DNA from 4 places in the Streptomyces sp. NPDC050211 genome. Region 3 is predicted to be linked to each of the others. Evidence: riboswitches for the same ligand, from Rfam matches in the RefSeq annotation. Region 3 holds a riboswitch; each other region holds the start of a gene.
The links. Region 3 has a riboswitch for thiamine pyrophosphate ahead of thiO (glycine oxidase ThiO). Riboswitches for the same ligand answer to the same signal wherever they lie in the genome.
Positions count from the first base shown of each region.

Region 1: it holds a riboswitch for thiamine pyrophosphate, as region 3 does, so the genes downstream of both, AB0I98_RS29050 (thiamine ABC transporter substrate-binding protein) here and thiO (glycine oxidase ThiO) in region 3, are expected to answer to the same signal.
Region 2: it holds a riboswitch for thiamine pyrophosphate, as region 3 does, so the genes downstream of both, lanKC (class III lanthionine synthetase LanKC) here and thiO (glycine oxidase ThiO) in region 3, are expected to answer to the same signal.
Region 4: it holds a riboswitch for thiamine pyrophosphate, as region 3 does, so the genes downstream of both, thiC (phosphomethylpyrimidine synthase ThiC) here and thiO (glycine oxidase ThiO) in region 3, are expected to answer to the same signal.

Region 1 covers NZ_JBFALC010000034.1:20,002-22,185, forward strand. The annotation lists gene rlmN (23S rRNA (adenine(2503)-C(2))-methyltransferase RlmN) at 1-839, shown strand, start outside; TPP riboswitch at 889-1,007, shown strand; gene AB0I98_RS29050 (thiamine ABC transporter substrate-binding protein) at 1,005-2,081, shown strand; gene AB0I98_RS29055 (iron ABC transporter permease) at 2,132-2,184, shown strand, end outside.
Region 2 covers NZ_JBFALC010000025.1:67,272-69,455, forward strand. The annotation lists gene lanKC (class III lanthionine synthetase LanKC) at 1-1,172, opposite strand, end outside; TPP riboswitch at 1,297-1,479, opposite strand; gene AB0I98_RS24315 (GYD domain-containing protein) at 1,601-1,921, shown strand; gene AB0I98_RS24320 (ferredoxin) at 1,999-2,184, opposite strand, start outside.
Region 3 covers NZ_JBFALC010000043.1:20,164-22,347, reverse strand. The annotation lists gene thiS (sulfur carrier protein ThiS) at 1-87, opposite strand, end outside; gene thiO (glycine oxidase ThiO) at 84-1,277, opposite strand; TPP riboswitch at 1,275-1,386, opposite strand; gene AB0I98_RS33085 (hypothetical protein) at 1,439-1,798, shown strand; gene AB0I98_RS33080 (FAD-dependent oxidoreductase) at 1,844-2,184, shown strand, end outside.
Region 4 covers NZ_JBFALC010000013.1:40,344-42,527, reverse strand. The annotation lists gene AB0I98_RS16345 (YibE/F family protein) at 1-653, opposite strand, end outside; TPP riboswitch at 725-914, shown strand; gene thiC (phosphomethylpyrimidine synthase ThiC) at 907-2,184, shown strand, end outside.

The DNA of each region.
Region 1 (2,184 bases), on a different contig from region 3:
CGGACCAGGACACCACGCGCAAGACGCTGTGGCGGCTGTTCGACGGGACGCTGGTCGAGTCGGTGCTCATGCGGTATCCGGACCGGGTGACGATGTGCATCAGCTCGCAGGCGGGCTGCGGTATGAACTGTCCGTTCTGCGCCACCGGGCAGGCAGGCCTCGACCGGAATCTGTCCACCGCCGAGATCGTGCACCAGATCGTGGACGGGATGCGGGCGCTCAGGGACGGCGAGATTCCCGGAGGGCCCGCGCGGCTGTCCAACATCGTCTTCATGGGCATGGGCGAGCCGCTCGCCAACTACAAGCGGGTCGTGGGTGCCATTCGCGCGCTCACCGACCCCGAACCCGACGGGCTCGGGCTCTCGCAGCGCGGGATCACCGTCTCCACCGTCGGGCTCGTCCCGGCCATCCACCGGTTCGCCGACGAGGGCTTCAAGTGCCGGCTCGCGATCTCGCTGCACGCGCCGGACGACGAGCTGCGCGACACCCTCGTACCGGTCAACACCCGGTGGAAGGTGCGCGAGGTGCTCGAGGCCGGATGGGAGTACGCGGCCCGGTCCGGGCGCCGGCTGTCCATCGAGTACGCGCTGATCCGGGACATCAACGACCAGGCCTGGCGCGGTGACCGGCTCGGACGGCTGCTCAAGGGCAGGCCGGTGCATGTGAATCTGATCCCGCTGAACCCGACGCCGGGCTCGAAGTGGACGGCCTCCCGTCCGGAGGACGAGAAGGCGTTCGTCGAGGCGATCGCCGCGCATGGTGTGCCGGTGACGGTCCGGGATACCCGTGGTCAGGAGATCGACGGGGCGTGTGGTCAGCTCGCGGCCACCGAGAGGTAGTCTGATCGACGTCGGTACATCGACGTCGGTACAACTTCATATCCAATTCATTTTCCGACAGGGGAGCGCCACAGCGCTGAGAGTGCGGCAGCCATAGTTCCGGCGGGCCGCAGACCCTCTGAACCTCGCCCAGGTCATTCTGGGTAGGAAGTTCGGTCTTCACTCATGAGAACCACGAACAAGTACATAGCCGTGGCCGTCGGGCTGGGCCTCGTCACGCTGTCCGCGTGCGGATCGTCGTCCGACTCCGCCGGCGGCGACTCCAAGACCGTCACGCTCGTCAGCCACGACTCCTGGGCCGTCTCCAAGAGCGTCATCGCCGAGTTTGAGAAGAAGTCCGGGTACCAGGTCAAGGTCCTGGAGGACGGCGACGCCGGGCAGGCCGTCAACAAGGCGATCCTGACCAAGGACAACCCGCAGGGCGACGTCTTCTTCGGCGTCGACAACACCCTGCTCTCGCGGGCCCTCGACAACGACCTCTTCCAGTCGTACGAGGCGAAGGGCGCCGACCAGATCAAGCCCGAGTACCGGGTCGACGAGGACGAGCACCGCGTCACGCCCGTCGACACCGGCGACATCTGCGTCAACTACGACAAGGCGTACTTCAGCAAGCACAAGCTGACCCCGCCCACCTCCTTCGACGACCTGATCAAGCCGGCCTACAAGAACCTCCTCGTCACCGAGAACGCGTCCACCTCCTCACCGGGACTGGGCTTCCTCCTCGGGACCGCCGCCAAGTACGGCGACGACGGCTGGCAGGACTACTGGAAGAAGCTGAAGGCCAACGGCGTGAAGGTCGTCGACGGCTGGGAGCAGGCCTACAACGAGGAGTTCTCCGGTTCCGCGGGCGGCAAGAAGGCCAAGGCCGACCGGCCGCTCGTCGTCTCGTACGCCTCCTCGCCGCCCGCCGAGGTCATCTACGCCGACCCGAAGCCGGCCACCGCGCCGACCGGCGTCGCGACCGGCACCTGCTTCCGGCAGGTCGAGTACGCGGGGCTGCTGAGCAACGCGGGGAACACCGAGGGCGGCAAGGCACTCCTCGACTTCATGCTCACCAAGACGTTCCAGGACGACATGCCGCTGAACATGTTCGTCTACCCGGTGCGTGAAGGCGCCCAGGTGCCCGAGGAGTTCACCAAGTACGGTCCGCAGGCCGAGGATCCCGAGACCATGGACCCGGCGAAGATCGCCGACAACCGTGACGACTGGGTCAAGTCATGGACCTCGCTCGTACTGAAGTAGCCCCCGAAGTAGCCTCCGTCCGCAGGAAGTACGCGACGCGGCTCGGGCTCATGGCCGTGCCCGTCGCGTTCTTCGCGGTCTTCTTCGCCTACCCCGTCGCCGC
Region 2 (2,184 bases), on a different contig from region 3:
AGCAGGCGGACGGTCCGGTCGTCCGGCGCGAGCATGATGTTGAGGGGGTGCAGGTCGTTGAAGACCAGTCCGCGGTCGTGCACGGCGGCCACGGCGGTCTCGGTGGCGCGGTGCACCGCTAACGCCCAGCGGGTGTACGCGGCGACGGCGTCCGGGTCCGGTTCGGGCTGGAGCAGCGGATGGCGTTGCACGATCGCGGAGTTGAGGGTGCCGCCCGTCAGGAAGTCCATCACGAGGAAGCGGTGGTCGCCGAGGGTGAACCAGTCCCGTACTCCGGGTGCGACCCCCAGCCCGGTGAGCCGCTCCAGGGCCGCCTTCTCCCGTTCCAGGCGGGTCACGGCATCCGCTCCGTCCACGGTGAGTCCCGCGTACGGCCGGGCCTCCTTCAGTACGACCTGCTCGCCGGTCCGCACATCGGTGCCGGCGTAGACCCCGCCCCCGTTGGAGAAGTGCAGCGCCCGTTCGATGCGGTACGGCAGGTCGCGGGTGGTGGTGGCGTTCCGCGCGTCGAGGTGCGGGCGCAGGAACTCCGGGAGCGTCACCCACGCGGGGGGCCGGAAGGCGGGGTCCCGGCGGTCGGGGACCAGTCGGCCGTCCGGGTCCTCGACGGCGGGGACGACGACGCCGTTCTCGTCGACGCAGTGGCGTTCGGTGAAGCCGCCGTAGCGCACGTACAGCGGGCCCTCGTTCCAGCGCAGATCGCTGAGGATGGCGGGTCCGGGCTCGCCGGACAGCAGGTCGCCCAACTCCTTGAGAATCCGGTGGAGTTCGGTCTCGTCCGCCGGGTAGAGGGTGGCGAACTTGCCGCTGTCACCGCGGCTGGCGTACTTGGAGTTGCGCAGGAGCAGCGGCTGGGCGCCGGGCACGAGCTTGAAGGGGATGCCGCGCGGTACGCAGTAGTCCCACAGTCTGGCGGCGGTCTTCTCGGCGTTGTCGAGGCAGGCCGAGACGTGGATCTTCCAGCCCTGGCCCGGGAGCCCGGGGCACGGCGTGCCGTGCTCGTCGACCGGGGCGAGCTGAAGCCAGTCACCGGAGGTGAAGCTCCGCCAGCCTTCCGGGACCGGCCGCAGCGCGGCCTCAAACAGGGAGGCGGCGCCGACGGCGGACAGACGGTCCGGTGTCTCGTAGAAGATCCGGTCGGCGAGACAGTAGATCTCGTAGCGCCTGTCCATCGGCCCTCCTCGGGGGCGGCGTGGGTTCGAGAGTTCCACGCCGCCCGGCGAGGCGGACAGTCGCACATGTCATGAATCCGACATGCGAAATGCACGGGTCCCGGGCATACGAATGGCACACGAATGACCTACGAGACGGGTTCCCTTCGCCGGCATTACCCGGATCAGGTAACTGGGGGTCGCCTTCCGGTCGTCCCACTACTACGACCTTCCGGCCTCTCAGCCCGACCGTCGACGTCGGCAACGGCGGAGACTCACGCCTTCCGCCAGAGTCGGCTACTTCGGTTGGACTCCCTCACTCGTCCCGTAGGCCTACTACTAGGATAAAACGCCCAAGCCTCTACGGAACCCCCTGAATGGAAATTTTCCGAATATGGAACGAAGGTGATTACTGAGACACGAGTGAACACGACTGAAAGGCCCAGCAGATGCCGAAGTACCTCATCAAGGTCAGGTTGACCGTCGACGGGCTGAAGGGCCTGCTCAACGAGGGCGCAGCCGCGCGCCGCCAGGTCGTCGAGCGCATGGTCCAGGGACTCGGGGGCCGGCTCGAGTCGCAGTACTGGGCCTTCGGGGACGACGACGTCTACGTCACGGTGGAACTCCCGGACAACACCTCGGCGGCGGCCATCGGCCTGGTCACGTCGGCGGCGGGCGGCGTCCGCACGAGCACGGTCGTCCTCCTCTCCCCCGAAGAGATCGACGAGGCGATCCGACGGAACGTGGAGTACCGGGCCCCGGGCGCCTGACTCACCCCGGGTAGCGGGATGAGCGGCCCGGACCGCCGCCGCAGCCCTCGAGCGCGACGGCAGCCACGACAGCCGCGCTAATCCTCCGGCGGGAACACCGGCTCCCCGCTCCCCAGCAGCGTGATCATGATCGCCTCCACCGGGCAGCTCTCCGCCGCCTCCAGGATCTGTTCGTTGGCGTCCGTCTCGGGGTCGACGGGGTGGGACTGCCGTCCGGTGTCGAGGCGGAAGCCGTCCGGGGCGTGGTGGAGGCACTGGGCGGA
Region 3 (2,184 bases):
GGGCGCCGCGGTGAGGGACTTCACGAGGGTGTCGAGGGCGGTGCCGTCGGTGACCTCCCGACGCTCACCGTTGATCCAGACGATCATGCGGGCAGCTCCGTGAGTGCGCCGAAGCGCTTCGGGGTGAAGGGGCGGGCCTCGTCCGGGAGTTCACCGGTGGCCAGCGCGTGGGCCATGGCGTCGCCGGTGACCGGTGTGAGCAGCACGCCGTTGCGGTAGTGGCCGGTGGCCAGCAGGAGTCCCGGGAGGTCCGTCGGGCCGAGCAGCGGCGCGTTGTCGGGGGAGCAGGGGCGCAGTCCGGCCCGGGTCTCCGTCAGCGGCAGCTCGGTGAGGCCGGGGACCAGCTCGTGCGCGTCGCGCAGCAGCTCGTAGACGCCGCCCGCCGTCACCGTCGTGTCCCAGCCCAGCTCCTCGCTGGTCGCGCCGATGACCAGCTCGCCGTTCGCGCGCGGCACCAGGTAGACATGGCTGCCGCGGACCACGGCGCGCACGGTCCGGCTCAGGAACGGCGCGCACCGCTCCGGCACGGTCAGCCGCACCACCTGCCCCTTCACGGGCCGTACCGGCGGCAGTACGTCCTCCGGGACGCCCGCGAGCCGCCCGCTCAGGCTGCCCGCGGCGAGGACGACCTGCCCCGCGCCCACGGCCCTGCCGTCGCGCGTGACGACACCGGCCGCCCGCTCCCGTACGACCGACAGCCGCTCGGCCCAGGTCCGGTGGAAGACCACTCCGGCCCGCTCGCACACGGCCACCAGCGCACCGGCGAGGCGCCGCGGGTCGATCTGGTGGTCGCCGTCGACGCGCAGCCCGCCGCGCACACCGGGCGCGAGCATCGGCTCCAGACGCCGGCACTCCCGCCCGGACAGCCACTCGGAGTCCAGCCCCGACGCCCGTTGCAGCGCGTGCAGTTCGCGCAGATGGGCGCGGTCGTCGGCGTCCAGGGCGACGGCGAGCGTGCCGCACTGGCGGTAGCCGAGGTCGTGGCCGGTCAGCTCGGTGAGCTCGGCCGCGAAGTCCGGGTAGCGGCGGGCCGAGGCGAGGTTCAGGCCGAGCAGGGTCTGCTCGCCGTAGTGCAGTTCCGTGACGGCGGCCAGCATCCCGGCCGCCACCTGCGCGGCTCCGCCGCCCGGCTCGGGATCCACGACGGCCGTGGCGAACCCGCGCTGCGCGGCCCGCCACGCCGTGACCAGGCCGATGATTCCGCCCCCGATGACAAGGACGTCCGCGGTGTCGGACGTGGCGTTGTCGAACGTAGCTGTGTCGGACGTATGCGACATGGGCGTCCAGCCCCTCCCTTCGCCGGCATGACCCGGATCAGGTTCGTACGGTCGGAGGCCGCCAGCCTCCCTCTCAGCCCGGTGCGTCCGGGCTCCCGCGAGTGCTCTACGTTGGCCACCCTAGCCCTTGGTTCCGCGCCTCTGTAAGGGAGCCTCTTGTCATGCCCCGCTCGCTCGACGGCCTCGTCCTGGCGCCTGTCGCCGACCAAGCCCCAGGTCAGGTGGGTACGCGCACGCGGTTCACCTACCACGAGGAGGACGGGACGATCTGGGCCGAGTACGCGGGCGGGGACGTCGTACGCGGGCATCTGGTGGGTACCCGTGAGGGCGACCGCCTCGACTTCCGGTACGTGCAGCTCAAGGGCGACGGGACGACGTCCTCCGGGCACTGCGTGTCGACGGTCGTGGAGCTGCCGGACGGCCGGGTGCGGCTCAAAGAGACCTGGGAGTGGGAGTCGCAGCCGGGCAGCGGGACGAGTGTGGTGGAGCAGGTCGACGAGGATTGTGGAGCAGGTCACTGAACCCGGCCGCTGACTGACGGATCGTCAGTTGTCTATGGTGATCAGGTGAGCGAGCAGACGCAGCAACGAGGCACGTCACAGCCGCGACGCGTGGTCGTGGCCGGCGCGGGCATGGCCGGGGTGCAGACGGCCGTCGCCCTGCGCGAAATGGGCTTCACCGGCACCGTGACGCTGATCGGCGCCGAGCCGCACCAGCCGTACGACCGGCCGCCGCTGTCCAAGGCCGTACTGCTCGGCAAGGCCGAGGGCTCCGCCTTCGACGTGGACTTCGAAGCGCTCGGCATCGAACTGCAGCTGGGGCGCGAGGTGCTGGGTGTGCGCCCCGCCGACCACGAGCTGGACACCGAGGCCGGGCCTGTCCCGTACGACGTCCTGGTCCTCGCCAC
Region 4 (2,184 bases), on a different contig from region 3:
TGCCGCGACTGGTCCGGCTGCACGATCTCGGTGAACGTACGGCCCTTGTCCTTGCCCGTGTCGACCCGGATCGTCGCCTTCTTGCAGGTGCCGTTCGCCTGCTGCTGCGCCGAGGAACCCTCCGCGGTGGAGGTGTCACCGGTCGGGGTCTCACCCGAGGCGTTGACGTCCTTGCAGCTGACCTCGTCCACCTTGGTGACTGTGGCCTGCTGCGTCTGCCGGTCGAAGCCGACCCCGGTGCGCTCGTGCGGCGGCGCTCCGCCGGGCCACAACACTGCGAGCCCTACGACCACGGCCGCGGCGAACGGGATGAGGATCGCCGCGATGATCTTGCGCAGATGCTGGGAGACGGGCGCCGCGGGACCGTGACTGTGCGAGTGGCCATGTCCGCCACCACCGCCGCCCCCGGGTCCGTGTCCGCCCCCGCCGCCGTGATCGTGGCCGCCACCGGCCCCCGAACTCTGGCCGGGTCCGGCGTCGGAGGCGGGCCCGTGCTCATGCCAGTCGCCGGATCTGGTTCCGGCTCCAGTCTCGCGACCGCCGCCGGAAACAGGCCCGCTTCCACGGCTGTTGCCGTTCGCGGGGCCGCTTCCGGAGCCGGGGCCGCGGGGCGGCTCGGGCGGTGGGTACGGGGACTGATGCGTCGTGGTCACCGCCCGATCATCGCAAGAACGGCCGGGGCCCACTGTTCAGCGCGCCCGAATTGACGCTAGCGTGTAGGCACCTTTGTACACGCGGGAGCTCGGAGCACCGGGCTGAGAGGGCGCTGACCTCCGTCTTCGCAATGTTTCACGTGGAACGTCATCGGATTCGAGTGATGTTCCCCATGAAACGGCGGCAGACGGAAACCGCTGCGTCGACCGCTGAACCTGTTACCGGGTAATGCCGGCGTAGGGAGTAGGTCTCATGACCATCAAGGACACACGCACGCCTGCCTCCACGCAGAACGCGACGGACGGTCCGTCGCCGACTCCGACCAGCGAGGAGGCCGGGAAGTCCATCGGCTGGCACAAGGCGTACATCGAGGGCTCACGCCCTGATCTGCGCGTGCCGGTCCGCCAGGTGCACCTCACCAACGGGCAGTCGGTCACGCTGTACGACACCTCCGGCCCGTACACCGATCCGCTCGTCGACACCGACGTCCGCCGGGGGCTCGCCCCGCTGCGAGAGAACTGGATCGTCGCCCGCGGCGACACCGAGGAGTACGCGGGCCGTCCCGTCCGCCCCGAGGACGACGGCATCAAGCACACCTCGCCGCGCGGCGGCCTGCGCAACCTCGACGCGGTCTTCCCCGGACGGCCACGCCAGCCGCGCCGCAGCCGCGACGACAAGGCCGTCACCCAGCTCGCCTACGCGCGCCGGGGCGAGATCACGCCCGAAATGGAGTTCGTGGCCGTCCGGGAGGAGGTTTCGCCCGAAGTGGTCCGTGAGGAGATCGCGGCGGGCCGGGCCGTGCTGCCCGCGAACGTCAACCACCCGGAGATCGAGCCGATGATCATCGGCAAGCGGTTCCTGGTGAAGGTCAACGCCAACATCGGCAACTCCGCGGTCACTTCCTCCATCGAGGAGGAGGTCGAGAAGATGACCTGGGCGACCCGCTGGGGCGCCGACACGGTCATGGACCTGTCCACCGGCCGCAATATCCACACGACCCGTGAGTGGGTGCTGCGCAACTCCCCCGTCCCCATCGGCACGGTCCCCCTCTACCAGGCCCTGGAAAAGGTCGACGGCCGCGCCGAGGAGCTGACCTGGGAGATCTACAAGGACACGGTCATCGAACAGGCCGAACAGGGCGTGGACTACATGACCGTCCACGCGGGCGTTCGCCTGCCGTTCGTACCGCTCACCGCCAACCGCAAGACCGGCATCGTCTCGCGCGGCGGCTCGATCATGGCGGCGTGGTGCCTGGCGCACCACAAGGAATCGTTCCTCTACGAGAACTTCGAGGAACTCTGCGAGATCCTCGCCGCCTACGACGTCACGTACTCGCTCGGCGACGGTCTGCGGCCCGGCTCCATCGCGGACGCCAATGACGAGGCGCAGTTCGCGGAACTCCGAACTCTCGGGGAACTCAACCAGATCGCGAAGCGTTTCAACGTACAGACCATGATCGAGGGCCCGGGACATGTCCCGATGCACAAGATCAAGGAGAACATCGACCTTCAGCAGGAGATCTGCGATGAA